Regions from separate parts of the Comamonas serinivorans genome, predicted to be linked through region 2. Evidence: predicted binding sites of a transcription regulator. Region 2 holds the regulator's gene; each other region holds the start of a gene.
The links. The regulator HrcA, encoded in region 2, represses chaperone genes, less so after heat shock. The targets are predictions, from matches to a motif close to TTAGCACTCNNNNNNNNNGAGTGCTAA.
Positions count from the first base shown of each region.

Region 1: a site for HrcA is predicted at 5,241-5,267, ahead of groES (co-chaperone GroES). Genes of this name have one in related genera too.
Region 3: a site for HrcA is predicted at 2,305-2,331, ahead of rpoH (RNA polymerase sigma factor RpoH). Genes of this name have one in related genera too.

Region 1 covers NZ_CP021455.1:1,756,899-1,764,911, reverse strand. The annotation lists gene CCO03_RS07565 (TetR/AcrR family transcriptional regulator) at 1-476, opposite strand, end outside; gene CCO03_RS07560 (VOC family protein) at 657-1,160, shown strand; gene CCO03_RS07555 (VOC family protein) at 1,373-1,612, shown strand; gene CCO03_RS07550 (VOC family protein) at 1,642-2,106, shown strand; gene CCO03_RS07545 (GFA family protein) at 2,212-2,616, shown strand; gene CCO03_RS07540 (SRPBCC domain-containing protein) at 2,626-3,096, shown strand; gene CCO03_RS07535 (SRPBCC family protein) at 3,270-3,749, shown strand; gene CCO03_RS07530 (DUF1428 domain-containing protein) at 3,785-4,156, shown strand; gene ispF (2-C-methyl-D-erythritol 2,4-cyclodiphosphate synthase) at 4,269-4,748, opposite strand; gene groES (co-chaperone GroES) at 5,359-5,649, shown strand; gene groL (chaperonin GroEL) at 5,756-7,402, shown strand; gene CCO03_RS07505 (IPTL-CTERM sorting domain-containing protein) at 7,583-8,013, shown strand, end outside.
Region 2 covers NZ_CP021455.1:3,853,427-3,861,439, reverse strand. The annotation lists gene putA (trifunctional transcriptional regulator/proline dehydrogenase/L-glutamate gamma-semialdehyde dehydrogenase) at 1-3,198, opposite strand, end outside; tRNA gene CCO03_RS16430 (tRNA-Ile) at 3,762-3,838, opposite strand; gene hrcA (heat-inducible transcriptional repressor HrcA) at 3,887-4,909, opposite strand; gene CCO03_RS16420 (NAD kinase) at 4,989-5,885, shown strand; gene recN (DNA repair protein RecN) at 5,989-7,728, shown strand; gene rapZ (RNase adapter RapZ) at 7,725-8,013, shown strand, end outside.
Region 3 covers NZ_CP021455.1:2,840,654-2,848,666, forward strand. The annotation lists gene CCO03_RS11980 (DUF3683 domain-containing protein) at 1-2,074, opposite strand, end outside; gene rpoH (RNA polymerase sigma factor RpoH) at 2,364-3,305, shown strand; gene CCO03_RS11990 (MFS transporter) at 3,628-4,911, opposite strand; gene CCO03_RS11995 (Bug family tripartite tricarboxylate transporter substrate binding protein) at 5,645-6,622, shown strand; gene CCO03_RS12000 (hypothetical protein) at 7,045-8,013, shown strand, end outside.

The DNA.
Region 1 (8,013 bases), 2.1 Mb from region 2:
ACGTCGTGGGCGCCGGAGGCGAACGCGGTGCGAAACCACCCCGTTTCGCGGCGCGCAAAGCCCAAGTAGCCGCGCCCCACCGCGGCCAGCAAGGCGCGTGACCGCACCACGGGATCGGCGATGGCCTTGGCCTCGGTCATCTCGGCCTCGATGGCCTGGGCCAGCGCGCCCAGGGCGGCCGCGCGCACGGCGTCGAACAAGGCCTGGTGGTTGGCAAAGTGGCGGTAGGCGGCGTTGGGCGCCACGCCGGCCCGGCGCGTGGCCTCGCGCAGCACCACGGCCGCCGGCCCACCCTCGCGCGCCAGGGCCAGCCCCGCCTGCACCAGGGCCTGGCGCAGGTCGCCATGGTGGTAGCGGTCCCGATCCCGGTCTCGGATCTGCCCGGCATCGGCGGCTGCTGCCTGGCGCTTGCGGCGGGCAGCTGGGGCGGTGGCAGATGATTTTGCAGTATCAATCTGCTGTCGTTTTTGATTCATCGAAAAATGGGTGATACCCCCATCAACATTGGATGGACACCGTGCCGTCATGGGCGTCTGGCACACAGGCTTACATCCCATACACGAAAGCATGTGGACAGCGTCCATTTTAACCTGCAGAATGCGTGTGAACAGCGTCCACATGAAGACGCATGACCCCATGACTTCAGGAGACATCCCATGGCTCAACTGCACCGCATCGCCCCCTGTCTGTGGTTCGATTCCCAGGCCGAGGAAGCCGCGCGCTTTTACGCCGGCATTTTTCCCAACTCGGCCATCGGCCTCATCACGCGCTACAGCGAGGTCGGCTTCGAGCACCACGGCCGGCCTGCCGGCTCGGTGCTGACGGTGTCGTTCACGCTGGATGGCCAGGAGATGGTGGCCTTGAATGGCGGCCCCGTGTTCCAGTTCAACCCCGCCGTGTCGCTGATGGTCAACTGCGACACCCAGGCCGAGATCGACCACTACTGGGCGCGCCTGGGCGAAGGCGGCGACCCCAACGCCCAGCAGTGCGGCTGGCTGGCCGACCGCTACGGCGTGTCCTGGCAGATCGCGCCGCGCATGTGGGCCGAGCTCTACACCTCGCCCAACCAGGCTGGCGCCAAGCGCGCCATGCAGGCGATGTTCGGCATGAAGAAGCTGGACATCGCCCGCCTGCAGGCCGCTTTCGACGGCCAGGCCTGAGCGGCGCGGCCATGGTCGTCACCGCGCCATTCCCCACCCGCCTGGCCCGCCAGGCACTGCACGAGCTTGCACCATGCCCACCGCCACCCCGTTTTTGATGTTCCAGGGCCAGGCCCAGGCCGCCATCGACCTGTACGTGGCCACGCTGCCCGACAGCGCTGGAACGCCACCCCGGCGCGGGCACGGGCGACGGCTCCATCAAGCTGGCCCGCGTGGCGCTGTGCGGCACCTCCTTCCTGTTCAGCGACAGCCCGCCCGTGCATGCCTTCGGCTTCACGCCATCCAGCTCGATCTTCATCGACTGCGAATCGGCCGACGAGCAGCTGCGCGTGTTCACCGCCTTGGCCGATGGCGGCCAGGTGCGCATGCCGTTGGCCGACTACGGCTTCAGCCAGCGCTTTGGCTGGACCGACGACCGCTTCGGCGTGTCCTGGCAGATCAACCTGCCCTGACGCGCTTTTTTCACCCCCAGGAGACCCTCATGCAATTCGTGCCCTACCTCAATTTCGACGGCCAGTGCGCCGAGGCCATGGCCTTCTACGCCCGGCTCTTTGGCGGACAGCTCGTGCACCAGATGACGTTCGCCGACATGCCGCCCGGCGAGGGCATGCCCCCGCTGCCCGAGTCGGCCAAAAACCGCCTCATGCACGCCCACCTGCAGGTTGGTGCCCAGGCCATCATGGCGTCGGACACCCTGCCCGCCATGCCCGGCCAATCGGCCGAGGCCTGCGGCGGCGGCGGCTACGTCAAGCCGCAAGGCCTGTGGGTGTCGATCGGCGTGGACTCGGCCGCCGAAGGCCAGCGCGTGTTCGATGGCCTGGCCGAGGGCGGCCAGGTCACCATGCCCTACGCGGCCACCTTCTGGTCGCCCGGGTTCGGCATGGTGACCGATCGCTTCGGCACCCCCTGGATGGTGAACGTGGCCACCGAGCCGCCCCAAGGCTGACGCAGCCCCGCTGCATGCTTCATGCCGCGCGTTGCCGCTTCACCACATCTTTTTCCAGTATGGGCCAGATGCCGATGACCTGAAAACGACTTCACCCGCATACCCATGGAAACATCGACCAACACCTACACCGGCAGCTGCCATTGCGGCCAGATCACCTTCACGTTCGAGGCCGAGATCACCCAGGCGCTGTCGTGCAACTGCTCCCTCTGCCGCCGGCGCGGCTCGCTGTTGAGCTTTGTGCCGCGCGGGGCGCTCACGCTGCGCACGCCCGCGTCCGACGCGGCGGCGCCCGACGCAGCGGCGCGCGACGCAGCGGCGCCCGACGCGGTCTACCGCTTTCACACGCACCAGATCGCCCACCACTTCTGCCCCACCTGCGGCATCCACACCCACGGCGAGGGCACGGCCCCCAACGGCACGGCCATGGCCGCCATCAACCTGCGCTGCGTGGACCAGATCGACCTGGACACCCTGCCCCTTCACCGCTTCGACGGCCGCGCACTGTGAAGGACCACCATGCCTGACCACCCCGACCACACCTTCCAGGCCACGCGCCACATTGCCGCCCCGCCGGCCCAGGTGTTTGCGGCGCTGACCGATCCCGCGCGGCTGGCGCGCTGGTGGGGCCCGAACGGCTTCACCAACGAGGTCAGTCTGTGCGAGATGCGGCCGGGCGGGCGCTGGGTGTTCGTCATGCACGGACCGGATGGCCGCGCCTACCCGAACGAAAACGTGTTCGAAACCCTGACGCCCCCACAAGCCGATCACCCCGATCAACCCGCGCAGTTCGTCGTGCGTCATGTGGGCGCGCCGCTGTTTCGCCTGCACCTCACCCTGCATGCCGACGGCGCCGGCACGCGGGTCGAATGGGCGCAGGTGTTCGACAGCGCCGAGGTGGCCGCGCAGCTGGCGGCCCTGGTGGTGCCCGCCAACGCGCAAAACCTGAACCGCCTGAGCGCCGAAGTGCTGGGCGCTGCCCCGCCATGAGCCCGTCCCGTCCCCATGCACGCCCGCCGCCCGAGTGCACCCGCCTCACCCGCACGGGGAACCGCGCCGTGCACCGCGCCGCGAACCGCCTCGACGCCGATGACCGCTTCCCGCCCCCACACCCGGCAAGGCCCACCTCGCCCTTCACCCCTGTCCCTCAACCGGAGCCCCGCATGACCTCGCCCACCGACCACCCTCAAGACCTGGTGCTGACGCGCCTGATCGACGCGCCCGCCGCCACGCTCTACCGCTGCTGGACCGACACCGCGTTGCTCCAGCAATGGTTCGTGCCCCGGCCCTGGACCATCGCCCGGGCCGAGATCGACCTGCGGCCCGGCGGCGGCAGCCTCATCGTCATGCGCGATCCCGACGGCCAGGAGTACCCCAATGCCGGCGTCTACCTCGAGGTCGTGCCCGAGCGCAAACTGGTGTTCACCGACGCCTACACCGCCGGCTGGGTGCCCACCGACAAGCCCTTCATGACCGCCATCGTCACCTTCGAGGCCGTGGGCGACGGCGGACGGCAGACCCGCTACACCGCCATCGCGCGCCACTGGACGGAAGCCGCGCGCCAGCAGCACGAAGCCATGGGTTTTCATTCCGGCTGGGGCACCTGTGCCGACCAGCTGGCCGAGCTGGCCGCCACGTTGTGAGCGCCGGCTTTCCTTCACCCCCGCAGGAGAACGTCATGCCCTATGTCGATGGATTTGTGGTGCCCGTGCCGCGCGCCAACGTCGAGGCCTACCGCCAGGTGGCCGAAACCGCCGGCGCCGTCTGGATGGAACACGGCGCCCTGCAGTACTGGGAATGCGTGGGCGACGACGTGCCGCCGGGCAAGGTCACGTCCTTCCCGCTGGCCGTTCAGCTCAAGGACGACGAAGTCGCCTGCTTCTCGTGGATCGTCTACGCCTCTCGCGCCGAGCGCGACCGCATCAACGCGGCCGTCATGGCCGACCCGCGCATCGCCGGCATGGGGCCGGACACCATGCCGTTTGACGGCAAACGCATGATCTTCGGCGGCTTCTCGCCCATCGTGCAACTGGGTGCCAGCGGCGGCTGAACGCGACCTCGGCGGGTGCGTTGGCCTGCGCGCATCGCGCAGCAACGCACAGATGGGTATAGGCTGATTCTCGTTGCCCAATCATCGGCAATCGGCCCATACCCACCCTCAGTCAAACGCGATACAGCAGCGCCGCGGCACGCGTCTCGATGGCTTGCTGCTGCCCCACCGGCCCCAGCTTCTCGGCCGTCTTGGCCTTGACGTTGACCTGATCAGGCTGCAGGCCGGTCAACTCGGCCACGCGCGTGCGCATGGCCTCGATGTGCGGCATCAGCTTGGGCGCCTGCGCCACGATGGTCGAATCGATGTTGCCGATGGCCCAGCCCAGGGCCTGCACGCGCTGCACCACCTCGGTCAGCAGCACGCCCGAATCGGCCCCCAGAAAGCGCGCGTCGGTGTCGGGGAAGTGGCGGCCGATGTCGCCCAGGCCGGCCGCGCCCAGCAGCGCGTCGATGATGGCGTGCAGCAGCGCGTCGGCGTCGGAATGGCCCAGCAAGCCGCTGTGGTGCGGGATGGTGACGCCGCCCAGCACCAGGGGGCGACCGGGCACCAGCGCGTGCACGTCCCAGCCCTCGCCCACGCGGAACGGCACCGGGTGCTGGCGGGCGGGTGCGCCCGTGGGCACGGTCGAGGGGCGGGCTGTGGTCATGGCAACAAACGCAGGAAGAACACGGGCCGCCATTGTGCCAAGGGGACCGCGGGGCACGGCGCGCCCTGTCCGACCGCCGCCGATGCGCGGGGGCCGGGCCGCGCCAGGCCGGGTTCACAGGTGCAGGTCGGGGCCCCGCTCCACGAACGTAGACGACACCATGCAGCTCCGGGTGCCGTCCACGCCTTCGATGTCCTGGACCTTGCCGAGCCACTCCTCCAGACGGAAGTGGCCGAGACGCGGCCCCTGCGCTGGCAACGGGTTGATGCGGGCATGGCGCGCGGCCCGGCCATGCCCCGAATCCGCGGGCGCCGCCGCCGCAGCTGCGGGCTGCGGGCCGTGGCGGCCCCCACCGCACGGCCTTCGACGCGGGCACGCCAAGGTGGCCGAAAAAATTTCAATCGGGGCTTGAATTGCTGCCACAGACCCTTATGATTAGCACTCGATTGAGGTGAGTGCTAGCAATTTCATGCGGGCGTCACACCTCGTCCATCCAATCCCCGCCAGGCGGCCCTTTCGGGCCGTCGATTTGATTCCATCAGGAGTACTTTTCATGAATTTGCGTCCTCTGGCCGATCGCGTGATCGTCAAGCGTCTGGAAAACGAAACCAAGACCGCCTCCGGCATCGTCATCCCCGACAGCGCCGCTGAAAAGCCCGATCAAGGCGAAGTGGTGGCCGTGGGTGCCGGCAAGCGCAACGACAAGGGTGAGCTGCTGGCCCTGACCGTGAAGGTCGGCGACCGCGTGCTGTTCGGCAAGTACAGCGGCCAGAGCGTCAAGGTCGACGGCGAAGAGCTGCTGGTGATGAAGGAAGACGACCTGTTCGCAGTCGTCGAGAAGTAAGCACCGCTTCACAAGCACATTCAGAGGCAGTATGGCCTGATCACTGTTCAATGAACAACGGCCATAGCCCCATACTGCATCACATCTCATTCAAGGAATTCTCAAAATGGCAGCAAAAGACGTTGTTTTCGGCGGCGAAGCCCGTGCACGCATGGTTGAAGGCGTGAACATCCTGGCCAACGCGGTCAAGGTGACTCTGGGCCCCAAGGGCCGCAACGTGGTGCTGGAGCGCTCGTTCGGCGCCCCCACGGTGACCAAGGACGGTGTGTCCGTCGCCAAGGAAATCGAGCTCAAGGACAAGCTGCAGAACATGGGCGCCCAGCTCGTGAAGGAAGTGGCTTCCAAGACCAACGACATCGCCGGTGACGGCACCACGACCGCCACCGTGCTGGCTCAAGCCATCGTGCGCGAAGGCTCGAAGTACGTGGCCGCCGGCCTGAACCCCATGGACCTCAAGCGCGGCATCGACAAGGCTGTGGTGGCCCTGGTGGAAGAGCTGAAGAAGCAATCGAAGGCCACGACCACCTCCAAGGAAATCGCCCAGGTGGGTTCGATTTCGGCCAACTCCGACGAATCGGTGGGCAAGATCATTGCCGACGCGATGGACAAGGTCGGAAAGGAAGGCGTGATCACCGTGGAAGACGGCAAGTCGCTGGACAACGAGCTGGATGTCGTGGAAGGCATGCAGTTCGACCGCGGCTACCTGTCGCCCTACTTCATCAACAACCCCGAAAAGCAAGTCGCCCTGCTGGACGACCCCTATGTGCTGCTGTTCGACAAGAAGATCAGCAACATCCGTGACCTGCTGCCCACGCTGGAAGCCGTGGCCAAGGCCGGCCGTCCGCTGCTGATCATTGCCGAAGAAGTCGAAGGCGAAGCCCTGGCGACCCTGGTGGTGAACACCATCCGCGGCATTCTGAAGGTCGTGGCTGTCAAGGCCCCTGGCTTCGGCGACCGCCGCAAGGCCATGCTGGAAGACATCGCCATCCTGACCGGTGGCAAGGTCATCGCCGAAGAAGTCGGCCTGTCGCTGGAAAAGGTGACGCTGGCTGACCTGGGCCAGGCCAAGCGCATCGAAGTGGGCAAGGAAAACACCACCATCATCGACGGCGCCGGCGCTGCTGCCGACATCGAAGCCCGCGTGAAGCAAATCCGCGCGCAAATCGAAGAAGCCACCAGCGACTACGACCGCGAAAAGCTGCAAGAGCGCGTGGCCAAGCTGGCCGGCGGCGTGGCCGTGATCAAGGTCGGCGCTGCCACCGAAGTCGAAATGAAGGAAAAGAAGGCCCGCGTGGAAGACGCCCTGCACGCCACGCGCGCTGCGGTGGAAGAAGGCATCGTGGCCGGCGGTGGCGTGGCCCTGCTGCGCGCCAAGCAAGCCGTGGGCGAGCTCAAGGGTGACAACGCCGAGCAAGACGCCGGCATCAAGCTGGTGCTGAAGGCTGTGGAAGCCCCGCTGCGCGAAATCGTGGCCAACGCCGGTGGCGAGCCCTCGGTGGTCGTGAACGAAGTGCTGAACGGCAAGGGCACCTATGGCTTTAACGCCGCCAACGACAGCTACGGCGACATGCTGGAGCTGGGCATCCTGGACCCGACGAAGGTGACCCGCACGGCCCTGCAGAACGCCGCTTCGGTGGCCTCGCTGCTGCTGACGACCGAAGCCATGGTGGCCGACGCCCCCAAGGATGAAGCCGCAGGCGGTGGCATGCCCGACATGGGCGGCATGGGCGGCATGGGCGGCATGGGCATGTAAGCCCGGCCTGGTCGGCCTCGGTCGATCACCCCACTCCCTCGCAAAAAGCACGGCTTGGCCGTGCTTTTTGCTTGTGAGGGCCGACATCGTGTCACGGTCACACCTCAAAACCTTGGCGAGCGTCTGGATACAGGTCAAAATCCATAGCATTAAGGCTTACCGACGTTCAAGGACGACACGATGCGGAAAACACTCTTGGGTCTCTCGGCTGCGCTTGCCATGGCGGCCCCCAGCCTCTCCATGGCCGCATTTGTATCGGGGCCGGTTGTCTACAACTTCAACTTCATTTACTCGGGGACATCCACCGGGCTCACCTATGACGCCGATGGCGCGCCTTACAGCGATCTGCCTGTGCTGCTGATCTGCATCGATCACGAGACAGATCCGCCCTTTACCTACGATATCCCCGCCGCTCAATTCGACACGGAGGCTGGCGCCCGCGCCATCAAGGGCGGGTCGGGTGCGGCCGGCGAGGCCGCCATCTACTGGCTGATGGACCAGTACTACGAGAGCTACTACAAGAATGGCAGCGGCGAGCAGCGACGCGCCCTTCAACACGCCTTGTGGGAACTGGGCAACGACTACGACGGCACCGCAGCCAGCATTGACCC
Region 2 (8,013 bases):
CAGGGCGCTGGCGACCACCTGGTGCAGTGCCATACCGGCCCCGTGCGCGCCCAGCCGGTGCAGGACCAGCGGGCCGCCGGCCTTGGGCCCGGTGCCCGACAGGCCCTGGCCGCCAAAGGGCTGCACGCCCACGACCGCGCCGACCAGGTTGCGGTTGATGTAGAGGTTGCCCACGCGGGCGTGTTGCGCAACCTCGCGCAGGGTTTCGTCGATGCGCGTGTGCAGGCCCTGGGTCAGGCCGTAGCCGGTGGCGGCGATCTGCGCCAGCAGCGTGCCCAGGGCCGGGCGCGCGAAGCGCACCACGTGCAGCACGGGGCCGAAGACCTCGCGCTGCAGCTCGGCGATGTGCTCAATCTCGATCAGCGTCGGCAGCACGTAGGTGCCGCGGCCCGGCACGTCCGGCGCGCTGCGGCCCAGGCGCTGCACCTGGCGGCCGGCGCGCTGCATCTGGGCGATGTGGGCTTCGAGGGTGTCGCGCGCCTCGGCGTCGATGACCGGGCCCACGTCGGTGCTGAGCCGGGCCGGGTTGCCGACCGTGAGCTCGGCCATCGCGCCCCGAAGCATGTGCAGCACGCGGTCGGCCACCTCGTCCTGCAGGCACAGCACGCGCAGCGCCGAGCAGCGCTGGCCCGCGCTGTCGAAGGCCGAGCCGAGCACGTCGGCCACGACCTGTTCCACCAGCGCCGAGGAGTCGACGATCATGGCGTTTTGCCCGCCCGTCTCGGCGATCAGGGGCACGGGCGCGCCGCCGGCGCCCAGGCGCTGGGCCAGCGTTTGCTGGATCTGGCGCGCGACCTCGGTCGAGCCCGTGAACATCACGGCCTGCACGCGCGCGTCGGCCACGAGCGCGGCGCCCACCGTGGCGCCGTCGCCCGGCAGCAGCTGAAGGGCGGCAGCAGGGATGCCGGCCGCATGCAGCAGGCGCACGCCCTCGGCAGCCACCAGCGGCGTCTGTTCGGCGGGCTTGGCCAACACGGGGTTGCCGGCGGCCAGTGCCGCGGCGATCTGGCCGATGAAGATCGCGAGCGGGAAGTTCCAGGGGCTGATGCAGACGACAGGGCCCAGCGGCGTGTGCGCGGCCGTGGCCAGGCTGGTGCGCGCCTGCGCCGCGTAGAAGCGCAGGAAGTCGATGGCCTCGCGGACCTCGGCCACGCCGTTGGCGCAGGTTTTGCCGGCCTCGCGCGCCAGCAGGCCCAGCAGTAGGGGCAGGCGTTGCTGCAGGTGGTCGGCCGCGCGCTCCAGCGCGGCGGCGCGCTCGGCCACGGGCGTGGCCGCCCAGCTTGGCGCGAAGGCGTGGGCGGCGGCCAGGGCCTGTTGCAACTGCCCTGCGCTGGCGGGCCAGACCCGGCCCACCACGTCGCTGGCGTCCGCCGGGTTGACGACCGGCACCCCCTCTGCGGCCGGTTCGGCCGCCGGCTGGGCCAGCAGGGGCTCGGCCGTCCAGGCCACGGCGGCGCTGGCCGTCAGGGCCTCGTCCAGCGCATGCAGGCTGTCGTCGTTCGAGAGGTCCAGGCCGTCCGAATTGCGGCGGGCGCTGCCGTAGAGCTGGGCGGGCAGGGGAATGGCGGGGTGGGGCGCACCCAGGGGGGGCCCCTGCTGCGCCAGGCGCTCGACGGCCGCGACCGGGTCTGCCACCAGCGCGGCGATCGGGACCGTGGGGTCGGCGATGCGGTTCACGAACGAGGTGTTGGCGCCGTTCTCGAGCAGGCGGCGCACCAGGTAGGCCAGCAGCGTCTCGTGCGTGCCCACGGGGGCGTAGATGCGGCAGGTCCGGCCCAGCTTGCCATTTTCTGTGTGCCCGACCACCTGCTCGTACAGCGGCTCGCCCATGCCGTGCAGGCACTGGAACTCGTACTGCCCCGGCTGCCAGGCCGCCGGGTCGGCCAGCTGGTAAATCGCCGCCAGCGTGTGCGCATTGTGCGTGGCGAACTGCGGGTAGACCTGCTCGGGCGCGGCCAGCAGCTGACGTGCGCAGGCCAGGTACGACAGGTCGGTGTAGGCCTTGCGCGTGTAGACCGGATAGCCCGCCAAGCCATCCACTTGCGCGCGCTTGATCTCGCTGTCCCAGTAGGCCCCTTTGACCAGGCGGATCATGAGGCGGTGCTGGCTGCGGCGCGCCAGGTCGACACACCAGTCGATGACGAAGGGGCAGCGCTTCTGGTAGGCCTGGATCACGAAGCCGATGCCGTGCCAATGCGCCAGCGCGGGCTCGAAGCACAGCCGCTCGAGCAGGTCCAGCGATAGCTCGAGCCGGTCGGCCTCCTCGGCGTCGATGTTCAGGCCGATGTCGTGGCGCCGGGCCAGCAGCGCCAGGCGGCGCACCACGGGGTAGAGCTCGTCCATCACGCGCGTGCGTTGCGCGCGGCTGTAGCGCGGGTGCAGCGCCGACAGCTTGATCGAGATGCCGGGGCCCTCGTAGACACCGCGGCCGTTGGACGCCTTGCCGATGGCGTGGATCGCGTCTTCGTAGGCCTGACGGTAGCGGTCGGCGTCCTCGGCCGTCATCGCGGCCTCGCCCAGCATGTCGTAGGAGTAGCGAAAGCCCTGGGCTTCCAACGGGCGGGCATGCCGCAAGGCGTCGGCGATGGTTTCGCCCATCACGAACTGCTCGCCCATCAGGCGCATGGCGATCTGAACGCCCTGTCGGATCAGCGGCTCGCCGCCCTGGCCGATCAGCCGCGTGAGCAGCGAGGACAAGGTGGTCTCGCTGTGCGTGGCCACCAGCTTGCCGGTCAGCAGCAGCCCCCAGGTGGCGGCGTTGACGAACAGCGAAGGGCTGTGGCCGGCGTGCTCGCGCCAGTGGCCCTGCGCGATCTTGTCGCGGATCAGCGCATCGCGCGTGGCCGGGTCGGGGATGCGCAGCAGCGCTTCGGCCAGGCACATCAGCGCCACGCCTTCCTGCGACGACAGCGCGTACTCCTGCAGCAGGCCTTGCACGAGGCTGGTCCGGCCCATGCGGGCCTGGCGCTCGCGCAGGCGCTGGGCGATCTGCGTGGCGAGTTCAAGCGTGCGCCGCGTCGTCTCGGCGTCGGCAACCGCCTTCACCTGGGGCAGCAGCCAGGCTACGGCTTCGGGCTCGGGCGTGCGGTGGTGCGCCGTGATGCGCGCGCGCAGCGCCGTGTGCGGGGGCAGGGCCTCGCCCTCGTGGGGGTGGGTACGGGGAGTCTGGGGCGGCGGGCGGAGCGAGAAAAGGGCCATGGGGATGTCCCAAAAAAGCGGCGTGCAGCGCGTTGAGCCCATGCTTGCGCAAAGTGAACCGCTTGGCAAATGCCTGCGTGGCGCTGCCTGGCGGTGACCCACTGACCGTTGGCCACGCAGGGTGTTGCAGGCTGTCGTCCGGCGGGCATCGCTCGCGTCGATGTCTGACGGTGGCGAAGTGAATTTTGGTATAGGTATGGTGTGCTTATCGTTGAATGAAAAACGATGATGGCGCCATACTGCTGCCGATTGATTGACGACCGTGGCTGGACGGCTGGCCTTTGGCGAGGTGCTGCGCGACCCTGGCTGACCGGGCCCTTTGAGGCTGAGGGGCAGGGAAGCACGGCCTGTGCGAGCAGGCGCACGCCGGTGTCATGCCCTTGGAGGTGCTGAAGAGGGGGACTGGGCCGGAGGGGCTTGGGGCTGGACCTGGAAGGGTCTGCTGTACCCGGTGGGATGCGCGGCCGGCTGGTGGCTGACGGGTGCGTCGCTTCGCGGAACACGTTGAGACGGTCCGCCGCGCCTCGCTGGCCTGGAAAGCCTTGGCGTGCAAGGGCTTCAGGTGGTAGGACGTGTTGGACTTGAACCAACGACCAAGGGATTATGAGTCCCCTGCTCTGACCAACTGAGCTAACGTCCCGAGAGCGCGGATTCTATCGGCACGCTGCCCGCGCTCAGCGCCCATGGCTCACCGCCCGTGGCTCAGGGCGTTGCCCACCAGGCGTGCGGTGATGTCGACGATTTCGATCATGCGGTGGTATTGCATGCGCGTGGGGCCGATGACGCCCAGCGTGCCCACGACCTGGCCATCGACCTCGTACGGGGCCGTGACCACCGACAGCTGCTCGACCGGCACGGTCATGCTTTCGCCGCCGATGTAGATGTTCACGCCTTCCCCCTTGGATGAGACGTCGAGCAGGCGGATGAGCTGCGCCTTTTGCTCGAACAGGTCGAAGGCCTTGCGCAGTTGCCCCATGTCCTGCGAGAGGTCGTTCACGGCCAGCAGGTTGCGCTCGCCCGCCACCACCACCTCGTCCTGGCCCTCGTTCAAGGCCTCGCTGCCGGCCAGCAGCGCGGCCTGCATCAGCGTGGTGATTTCGCTGCGCAGGGCGTCGGCCTCGTGCTGCAGCCGGTCGCGCACGGTTTCGATCGCCATGCCGGCGTAGTGGGCGTTGAGGTAGTTGGCGGCTTCGATGAGCTGCGCGGCCTCGTAGTCGACCTCGGGGTAGATGATGCGGTTTTGCACCTCGCCGTCGGGCGACACGATGATGACCAGCAGGCGGCGCTCGGACAGGCGCAGGAATTCGATGTGGCGAAACACCGAGGTGCGCTTGGGCGCGACGACCACGCCGACGAACTGCGACAGCTCGGACAGCAGGTTGGCCGCGCTGGAGATGACCTTGCCCGGCTGGTCGCCGCTGAGCTTTTGGGGCACGGCCGTGCCCGAGCGGGTCGCCAGGCCGCTGCCAATGGTGAGCATGGTGTCCACGAACAGGCGATAGCCCTTGGCGGTGGGGATGCGGCCGGCCGAGGTGTGCGGGCTGGCGATCAGGCCCAGCTCTTCGAGGTCGGCCATCACGTTGCGGATGGTGGCCGGCGAGAGCGACAAGCCGGACTGGCGCGAGAGCGTGCGCGAGCCCACCGGCTGCCCATCGGCGATGTAGTGCTCGACCAGGGTCTTCAGCAGCAGTCTTGCGCGTTCGTCCAACATGAATTCATTCTATGCATCCGGCCGTGCAGGGCCAGTCGCGCGTCACGGCGGGGCCGCCGAAACATGATGTAATTTGGCCATGTCCGTCAAATACCGTCGAGTCGGCCTCATCGGCAAATACAGCGATCCAGTCTCCGGCGCGGCCTTGCCCAGCACGCGGCAGAACCTGCTGGCCGTGAGCCAGCTGCTGGTCGAATTGGGGTGCGAAGTCATCCTGGAGCAGCAGAGCGCCGCGAACACCGGGGTATCGGGCTTTCGCGTCATGACGACGGAAGAGCTGGGTCAATACTGCGATGTGGCGGTGGTCATCGGCGGCGACGGCACCATGCTGGGCGCGGCCCGCGTGCTGGCGGCCTACGACCTGCCCTTGATCGGCATCAACCAGGGCCGCCTGGGCTTCATCACCGACATCGAGCTCAACAATTTCCACACGCCGCTGACGAACATGATCCGCGGCGCGGTCGAGGAAGACCGCCGCAGCCTCATCCACGGCAGCCTGTTCCGGGGCGGCGCCTGCCTGTTCGATGCCGTGGCGCTCAACGACGTGGTGGTCACGCGCGGCAGCACCTCGGCCATGGTCGAGCTGCGCGTGGAGATCGACGGGCACTTCGTCGCCAACCACCGCGCCGATGGCTTCATCATCGCTACGCCCACAGGGGCATCGGCCTATTCGCTGTCGGCCGGCGGGCCGCTTATCCACCCCTCGGTGGCGGGTTGGGCGCTGGTGCCGATCGCGCCGCACAACCTGTCGAACCGGCCCATCGTGTTGGCCGACACGGGCGAAATCCAGCTGGAGATCGTGGCCGCGCGCGAGGCCAGCGCCAGCTTCGACATGCAGGCCATCACCGCTTTGCAGGTGGGCGACCGGATCACCGCGCGCCGCTCGGCGCACCAGGCGATCTTTTTGCACGAGGCCGGCTGGAACTACTTTGACGTGCTGCGGCGCAAGCTGCACTGGAACGCGAGAAACGGATGACGCAGGTCATCGTTGTTGGCATGAACAGCAAGGGTATGCATTGATTTGCGTTGCACTGCAAACGGAAACATGGGCATACACCGATTGATTTGAACAACCCATCATGGCGCTGCTGAGTCTGGACTTGCGCGATTTCGTCATCGTGCGCGAGCTGAACCTGGATTTTTCCAACGGCTTCACGGTGCTCACGGGGGAGACCGGGGCCGGTAAATCCATCCTCATCGACGCGCTGCAGCTGGCGCTGGGGGCGCGCGCCGATGCCGGCGTGGTGCGCGAGGGCACGGCCCGTGCCGAGATCAGCGCCCGGTTTTCGATCGACGCACCGCAGGTGCAATGGTTGACCGAGAGCGGTTTCGACGTCGGCGGCGAAGAGCCCGCGGCGGCGCCCCAGGTGCTGCTGCGCCGCACCATCGATGCCCAAGGCAAGAGCCGCGCCTGGATCAACGGCAGTGCGGCCACCGCGACCCAGCTGCGCGAGCTCGGCGACCAGCTCATCGACATCCACGGCCAGCACGCCTGGCAAAGCCTGACGCGCCAGGCCGCGGTGCGCGAGCTGCTCGACGCGTTCGGCGCCGTGCAGACGGCAGCGGTGGGCCAGGCCTGGCAGACCTGGCGCGCGGCCCATGAGCGGCTGGCGCGTGCGACGGCCCAGCAGGCCTCGCTGGCGCAGGAGCGTGAACGCCTGATGTGGCAGATCGGCGAGCTTGAGCGGCTGAACCCGCAGGACGGCGAGTGGCCGCAGCTCAACGCCGACCACACGCGGCGCTCGCACGTGCAGGCCCTGATCGAGGCGGCCCAGGCCGTGTGCAACACGCTGGACGCCGAAGAAGGCGGCCGTGGCCGCGGCGCGGGCGGTGTGCTGAGCGAGGTGGGGCGCTGCGTGGACACGCTGTCCACGCAGGCCCACATCGAACCTGCGTTCACGCCGTTCATCGACCTGCTGAGCACGGGCCAGGCGCAATTCGAAGAGGCGCTGCACGGTTTGCGCGCCTACCTGCGCCACACCGACCACGACGACGACGGGCTGCAGGCGCTGGACGAGCGCGTGCAGGCCTGGCTGGGCCTGGCCAAGCGCTTCCGCGTCGCGCCCGAGGACCTGGCCAGCACCTGGCAGGGCTGGCGCCAGCAGTTGGCCGAGCTGGACGCCCAGAGCGACCTGGACGCGCTGCAACAGGCCGAGCAACGGGCCCGCACCGCGTACGACCGCGAGGCGCAGGCCTTGTCCCGCCTGCGCCACAAGGCCGCGCCGCGGCTGGCTGCCGAAGTGACCGATGCCATGCAGGCCCTGGGCATGGGCGGCGGCCGTTTCGAGGTGGCGTTGCGCGCGCAGGCGGCCACCAGCACCGGCATCGACGAGGTCGAGTTCCTGGTGGCGGGCCATGCCGGCGTGTCGCCCCGGCCCATCGGCAAGGTGGCCTCGGGGGGCGAGCTCTCGCGCATCGCGCTGGCGATTGCCGTGAAAACCAGCGCGCTGGGCCAGGCCCAGACGCTGATCTTCGACGAGGTGGATTCGGGCGTGGGCGGCGCCGTGGCCGAGTCGGTCGGCCGGCTGATGCAGCAGCTGGGCAGCGACCGCCAGGTGCTGGCCGTGACCCACCTGCCGCAGGTGGCGGCCGCGGCCGACCACCACGTGCTGGTCAGCAAGCAGGCGGTGGACGCCCAGACCTTCAGCTCGCTCAAGACGCTGGTGGCCGACGAGCGCGTGCAGGAGATTGCCCGCATGCTGGGTGGCAGCCAGATCACCCGCGCCACGCTGGACCATGCGCGCGAGCTGCTGGCGCCAGCGGCTGCCGCGTCCCCACCCCAGGTGGCCGCACGCGCCGGCAAACGGAGGTCGGCATGACCATGGACCTGGTGCTCATCACCGGCATGTCGGGCTCGGGCAAGTCCGTGGCCCTGAACGCGCTGGAAGACGTGGGCTACTACTGCGTGGACAACCTGCCGCCCGAGCTGCTGACCCAGCTGCTGACGCTGGCGCGCGAACGCCACCTGGCGCGCGTGGCCGTGGCCATGGACGTGCGCAGCGCGGCGTCGCTGCCGCAGTTGCCGCTGTTGCTGGCCAGCCTGAACCCGCGCGAGTACGTGCTGCGCTCGATCTTCCTGGACGCCAGCAACGAAACCCTGGTGC
Region 3 (8,013 bases), 1.0 Mb from region 2:
ACACGCGGCCGCGCAACACCCGCTGGTGGATGGCACCCAGCTCGTCGAGGATGGGCTGGTAGGCCGCACCACTGAAGATGCCCTTGAGCGGCGCACGCAGCTGGCGTTTCCAGCTCGCGCGCAGCTCGTGCGTCTGCAGCTGGGGGAAATGCGTCCCCACGTGGGTCAGCCAGTCCTGCCACTGCGCCCGCACCTCGCGCACCAGCGTCAGGGCCTGGGCCAGGCGGGCCGGCAGCAGCTCGGCCGCCGACGAGCCATCTTCGGCAGTATCAGGCACCGCCGTCAGCTTGTGTTGACCATGGAGCAGATACTGCTCGATTTCATCGGCCAGCTTGAGCTTGTTGGCCAGCGACAACTCGATGTTGATGCGCTCGATGCCGTTGGTGTAGTCGGCCATGCGCGGCAGCGGGATCACCACGTCTTCGTTGATCTTGAAGGCGTTGGTGTGGCGGCTGATGGCGGCGGTGCGCTTGCGGTCGGCCCAGAAGGTCTTGCGCGCCTCGGGGCTGATGGCGATGAAACCCTCGCCGTTGCGCGAGTTGGCGATGCGCACAACCTCGCTGGTGGCCCGCGCCACGGCGTCGGCGTCGTCGCCCACGATGTCGCCCACCAGCACCATCTTGGGCAGGCCCCCGCGCTTGCTCTTGGTGGTGTAGCCCACGGCCTTCAGGTAGCGGTCGTCCAGGTGCTCCAGACCGGCCAGCAGCACCGGCGGCAGACCCGCTTCGGCATTGCGCTTTTGCAGGTCGAACATGAAGTCCTTGATCTCGACGATGCTGGGCACGGCGTCCTTGGCGTCGCCAAAGAACTCCAGACACACCGTGCGCGTCTGGCTGGGCATGCGGTGCACGACCCAGCGCGCGCTGGTGATGAGGCCATCCGTGCCCTCTTTCTGCACCCCCGGCAGCCCGCTCAGGAACTTGTCCGTGACGTCCTTGCCCAGGCCTTCCTTGCGGAACATGCGGCCCGGGATGTCCAGGCGCTCGGTGCGCAGCGGGGTCTTGCCGTCGGCCGCGAAATAGCGCAGCTCGAAGCTGGCCATCTCGGCGTCGTGGATCTTGCCGAGGTTGTGGTCCAGGCGATGCACCTCCAGCCATTCGGCATCGGGGGTGACCATGCGCCAGCTGGCCAGGTTGTCCAGCGCCGTGCCCCAGAGCACGGCCTTCTTGCCGCCCGCGTTCATGGCGATGTTGCCGCCGATGCACGAGGCTTCGATCGACGTGGGGTCGACAGCGAACACGTAGCCGGCGCGCTCGGCCGCATCGGCCACGCGCTGCGTGACCACGCCGGCCTCGCTCCACACCGTGGGCACGGCGTGGTCGACACCGGGCAGCGACACCATCTCCACCTCGCTCATGGCTTCGAGCTTCTCGGTGTTGATGACGGCGCTCTTCCAGGTCAGCGGCACGGCGCCGCCGGTGTAGCCGGTGCCGCCCCCGCGCGGGATGACGGTGAGGCCCAACTCGAAGCAGCCGCGCACCAGCTCGGCCATCTCGGCCTCGGTGTCCGGCGTCAGCACCACGAAGGGGTACTCCACGCGCCAATCCGTGGCATCGGTCACGTGGCTCACGCGCGAGAGGCCGTCGAACTTGACGTTGTCGTGCCGCGTCAGCTTCTTGAACACCTGCTCCGCGCGGTGGCGCAACTCGGTGATGCGGTCGAACTTGTCGTTGAACGCCTGGACGGCCTGGCGCGCCAGGGCCAGCAACTCGGCCACCAGCGCATCGCGCTCGGGCGCCTGGCCCGGCGTGCGCCGCTGGTCCACCTCGGACAGGCGGTGTGCCAGCGCCTCGACCAGCTGAGCGCGACGCTTGGGGTTGTGCAGCAGGTCGTCCTGCAGGTAGGGGTTGCGCTGCACCACCCAGATGTCGCCCAGCACCTCGTACAGCATGCGGGCCGAGCGGCCGGTGGAGCGCTCGGTGCGCAGCTGCTCGGCCAGGTCCCAGGCGCGTTGCCCCAAGACCCGCAGCACGATTTCCCGATCGGAGAACGAGGTGTAGTTGTAGGGGATTTCACGCAGACGCGTGGGCTCGGCCTGCGTCAACAAGGCGGCCAGTTCAGTGGGTGCGTTCATGGGTGGGCGCGGGGAGCGCGAAGGCGTTGGCCCAGCGGGCCTGATCGTCTTCTTGCATCGTGGCTTTTCAAGGCGCAGATTTTACCGGCCCCGGGCACGGCGCTTGCCAGCCGAGCGAGGCAGGCCTTCCTTAAGCCATCCCTAAGCCTGCCCCCAGACAATGGCTTCAACCACCCTTCCCCATCGTCTGACCGCTGGTTTGGATCGGGAAAAGGGTGTGAACTTTTTGGTTAGCACTCCCTCCAATGGAGTGCTAATATAGAAAATCAATGAAGAAAGGAACTCTGGTATGAAAACTCAAACTGCGAGCTCCTCCACTGCCGTCGCCCTGGCGAACCCGTGGAGCATGGTGCCCCCCGTGGGGAACCTCGATGCCTACATCACGGCCGTGAACCGCATGCCCATGCTGACGCTGGAGCAAGAACAACAGTTCGCGCGCGAGTTGCGCGACCAGAACGACCTGGAAGCCGCCGGCAAGCTGGTGATGTCGCACCTGCGTCTGGTGGTGTCCGTGTCGCGCCAATACATGGGTTATGGCCTGCCGCAGGGCGACCTGATCCAGGAAGGCAACGTCGGCCTCATGAAAGCCGTCAAGCGCTTCGACCCCGAACAGGGTGTGCGCCTGGTGAGCTACGCCATGCACTGGATCAAGGCAGAAATCCATGAGTACATCCTGAAGAACTGGCGCATGGTCAAGGTGGCGACCACCAAGGCCCAACGCAAACTGTTCTTCAACCTGCGGTCCATGAAGCAAGGTTTCAAGGCCGAAGCCGTGGAGGCTGGCAGCGACACCTACCGCCACTCGCTGTCGGACGCCCAGGTGGCCACGGTGGCCCAGGAGCTCAAGGTCAAGCCCGAAGAAGTGCGCGAAATGGAAATGCGCATGGCTGGCGGCGACGTGCTGCTGGACCCCACGCCGAGCGACGATGAGGACCACGCCTTTGGCCCCATCGCCTACCTGGCGGACGTGAACCACGAGCCCACGGCCCAGCTCGAAACCGAGCAACGCGAACGCCTGGCCACCGAGGGCATCGCCGAAGCCATGCGTGGCCTGGACGACCGGAGCCGCCGCATCGTGACCGAGCGCTGGCTGAACGTGAACGACGACGGCTCGGGTGGCATGACGCTGCACGAGCTGGCCGCTGAGTACGGCGTCTCGGCCGAGCGCATCCGCCAGATCGAGGTCGCCGCCATGAAGAAGATGAAGAAGGCCCTGGCCGAATACGCCTGACGCCTGCTGACGGGCCTGAGCCTGACCCGCCGGGTCGGGGCCTGACAAGCCCTCATGCCCAACGCCGCACACCCGTGCGGCGTTTTGCTTGAAGGCGGCGCACTCGGCCGTCCAAGCGCCAAACCCAAGCCGTGCCGCAGGCCCGCGGCCCCGGCAGCGGCACGCCGGCTCAACGCGCGGTGCGTGATGGCCCGACGGACAGGGATGCGGTCATGCCTGGGCCCCTTGACGGTCACGCTCACCTTCCGGCTCATTCATGAACAGGGTATCACCCCAAATCCGATGAAAATTCATCGGAAATACGACCATACCCCATCCATGTTCAGGCGTCTGACGCCGCATGCTGCAACGCCGCCATGGGCGACACCGTGCGGCTGCTCACCCAGGCCAGCGCCGCGGCCAGGGCCGTGCTCGCCGCACTGATCGCAATCGGCCACACGTAGCTGTGGGTGGCGTCGAAGGCGTAGCCCACGGCCGTGGGGCCCAGCAGGGTGCCCAGCGCCACGCTGGTGTACAGCACGCCGATGATGCTGCCCACATGCCGGCCGCCAAAGTGCTCCGCCGTCACGGCCGGGATCACCGCCACCCAGCCGCCATAGAACACGCCAAACACCGCGGCCACCAGCGCCAGCGCCCAAAAACCGTGCGACACCGCCCACAGCGCCAGCGCCACGGCCACGCCCAGGCTCATGGCCATCAGGAAGCGGTCGCGGCCAAAGCGGTCGGCCAGCGCGCCCAGGAAAAAGCGGCCCAGCGTGCTGCCCACCCCCACCACACCCAGCAGCAGCACCGCGTCGTGGGCCGGCACACCCTGATCCAGCGCATGCGGCACCAGGTGCACAAAGGGCACGAAGATGCCAAAGGCCGCCACCGAACAAGCCGCGTACAGCCAGATGAAGCGCGGCGTGACCATGGCTTCGCGCAGGCTCAGCCCCTGCGGGGTGACCGAGGCAGGCGTGGCGGGCTCCCCGTCCGGCCCTGTGCCGTACGCGTGCGGGTCGTCGGCGATCAGCAGCGCGGCGCCCAGGCCCAGCACCAGCGCGCCCGCCCCAAGGACGAGGTAGGCCTGTCGCCAGCCCAGCCACTCGATCAGCCCGGCCGCCAGCGGCGGCACCAGCAGCGTGCCGACCCCGATGCCGCTGACCGCCAGGCCCGAGGCGAAACCGCGCCGCTTGAGGAACCAGCGCTGCACCGCGCCCAACCCCGGCACATACGACAGGCCCACGCCGAGCCCGATGCCGATCCCGTAGGCCCAGTACACCTGGCCAATGGACTGCGCGCGACTGGCCGCTACCATGCCCAGGGCCACCAAGGCCATGCCCGCCGCCGTCACGCCACGCGCGCCCCAGCGGTCGGCCATGGGGCCGGACACCACCCCCAGCCCGAAGTACAGGCAGCCGGCGATGGAAAACACCAGCGAGACCGAGCCACGCGACGCGCCGAACTCCCCCTGCAACACCGCGATGAAGGAGCCGAAGCTGTAGGCACAGCCAAAGCCCACCAGCGTCACCATGAACACCGCCGCGACCACCACCCAGCCGTAAAACCCGCCAAATGGCGCTTGGCGCAGCCCGGCCTTGGGCACCGCCCCCGTGTGTTCCACCATGACGCATCTCCTTGTGTCACCGCTTGCCGAGCGGTTGCGGGCGCTCCATCGCCAGGCTGCCGGCCGCCATCCGGCCAGCCCGGCCGTGGCGCGCGCCAGGGGCCGAGTCTGTCACGGCCGTGGCGTGCACAGGGGCCAAGCCGCCGGCGCGCGGACGTGCTGCGCAGCGTTCTCTGCACCGCACGCTGCACGACAGATCCGAGTACACCTCAAATGCCGTCTGCATAGAGATCGCGTCAGCGGCATACCGCCACTTGAATCTCAGGCAGCCCTGTGAATCCAGCACAAACCATCAGGCGGTTTGCGGTGCGCCCCAGCAGCATCGCCGGTGCGCTTCATGCATCCCTGCGGTGCGGTGTGGCCTGCCGCGCAACAGGCGGTCTGATGGGATGCGACCTGGGGCGCCTGCTGAGCACCCCCTCGCCTCGCCGCACCGGTGTCTGGTCCGGTCCAAAACGAAGGTGGCGCGGTAGCCGCTGGCGCCCTGCAGCAGGTGCTTGCCGCCACCGCCGTTCGCAACACCGTTTTCCAGGCCAGCTCACGCAGCGGCCATCGGTGCACTGGCGCCAACCGCATGCCGGCGGATGGTCTGGAGAACAGCGCCCTGCCGGCCGCCAGCCAGCGCAGGCACGTCGCGCCGGCTGCCGCGTCCCGCGTGCACGCCAACGGGCGTCACGCCCTCGCCGCGCCAGCGACTACAGTCGGAGCTGTTCCTGACCTTCAAGCTGCCACCATGACCCTCACCCGTCGCCATGCCCAGGCTTGGCTGGCCGGCGCCATCGCCGCGCCGCTGCTGCCCGCAACCGCTCACGCCCAGGCCCCGTGGCCGCACCAGCCCGTGCACCTGCTGGTGGGCTTCCCGGCCGGTTCGTCGCCCGACCTGACGGCGCGCGCGCTGGCCGAGCCGCTGGAAAAAGCCCTGGGCCAGCCCGTCATCGTGGACAACAAGGTGGGCGCGGGCGGCAACATCGCGGCGCAGGCCCTGGCGCAGGCACGCGACGGCCACACGCTGTCGGTCATGATCAACGGCAACATGACCATCGCCAAGCTGCTGAACCCCGCCGTGCGCTACGACCCGCTCAAGGACCTGGCGCCGGTCAGCCTGATCGGCGTGGCCCCGCTGGTGCTGGTGGCGCCGGCCAGCGCGCCCTCGGGCCACGCGTTCTTCGAGGCCGCGCGTCAGTCCGGCAAGGCCTGGAACTACGGCTCGCCCGGCGTCGGCACCGTGGGCCACCTGGGCATGGAGCTGCTCAAGGCACGCGCCGGCATCGCCCCACAGCACGTGCCCTACCCCGGCTACCCACAGGTGTTCAACGCCCTGGTGGCGGGCGACCTGCAACTGTCCATGCTGCCACCCGCGCTGGCGTTGGCGCAGATCGCGGCCGGCAAGCTCCGGGGCATTGGCGTCACCTCGGCTGGCCGCAGTCCGCTGGTGCCCGATCTGCCCAGCCTGAGCGAGCTGGGCATTGCGGGCCTGGACCTGGAAATCTGGAACGGCATGGCCGCGCCGGCATCGCTGCCCGCCGCCCACATCGCCCGCGTGGCCGACACGGTCAGCCGCATCGTGCGCATGCCCGACATGCGCCGCAAGCTGGCCCTGCAAGGCTGGCAGGCCGTGGGCAGCTCGCCCGAAGGCCTGCGCAACCGCATCCAGGCCGACGTGGCCAGCCTGGGCGCCATCATCCGCAGCCAGGGCATTCGCGCGCAATGAGGCTCGCCGGAAGGCTTGCCGTGAGACACGCCGTAAGGTTCACCATAAGGCCTGCTGCAAAGCCCGCCGGCCAGGGATAAGGGCCGGCCAAACCCCAAGCGCCGGGCAGACAAAGCGGCTGATGGCATTCACCGCTTCTGGCCTCACCGGACCTGTGCCGCGCGCAGGGTGACCGGCGCCGCGTCGATCCATGCCGCGAGCGGGACGACGACAGGGCCTGCCCCTGCCCACCCGCTTCGCGCGAAGCCTGCTCATCCAACCGCCGGTCCCAGAACAGATCTCATGGGCACAATCCGACGCTTTCCGAATCAGCCGCCGCCGCCTCTGCGGCCAGCCACCCCGCCGATGCGCCCGTGCGCCCTCGCCAAGCCACGGCGCGGGCCAACTGGCACGAACTTCGCTGAAGCAAGCGCATGCCCGACATGACCCCGCCCCTCGCCCGCCTCGTCCACGACCTGCAATCGCCCAGCGGCTGGACCCGCGAAGCAGCCTTGAAGCAGCTGGCCGACGGTCTGCAGCCCTACAGCCCCGCGCTGCTGCCGCTGCTGATGCGGCGGCTCAACGACTGGGTGGGCCCGGTGCGCCGCGCGGCCGAAGTCACGCTGGCGCGCTGGGAGGCCACCCTGCCGATCGCCGATCTGCTGGCCTGCGCCGATGCGCTGGACGCCCTGGCCCGCGGCGGCCGGGCCGACCCGCGCTGGGCCCAACGCCTGCGCGCCCGGCTGACCGACAGCGCGCAGGCCCTGCCCCGGCTCAAGCACATGGTTCAGCACAGCCCGACCCAGGCCGTGTTCGCCTGGCAATGCCTGCGCCGCGCACCCTCGGTCGAGGTGGGCGAGCTGGCGCTGCTGGGCCTGAACAGCCGCAGCCTGGGTGTGGTGATGCAGGCCACGCGCCTGCTGCCCTCGCTGCACAGCCAGCCCGCGCTGTGGCTGGCCTGCTTGCAGCGCGCCCTCACCCACCGTCAGGGCAGCGTGCGCGCCCAAGCCCTGCGCAGCGTGCCGGCGGACTGGCGGGTCAGCCTGCCGCCCCACCTGCACCAGGCGCTGCGCGGCCTGCTGCACCCCAGCGTGCTGGACACGAGCGCGTCGGCCCGCTGGTTGGCTGTGGCCCGCCTGGACCTGCCTGCCGACGAACTGTGCCAGGCCACGCTCGCGCAGTGGCCCGACCTGCCACCCCGACGCCAGGCCGGTGCCCTGCAGTTGCTGGCCGACCTGGCGCAGCCCACCGGCCACGCGCAGCAGTCCACTGCGCTGCAAGCGCAAGTGCTGGCCGCGCTGGATGCGCAGGCGGTGGCCGTGCGCCAATCGGCCCATGTGGCGGCGCTGCGCCTGGGGGTGCTGACGCCCGCGGCCGCCCTGGCGCGATCCGTGCACGACGGCAACCGGGTG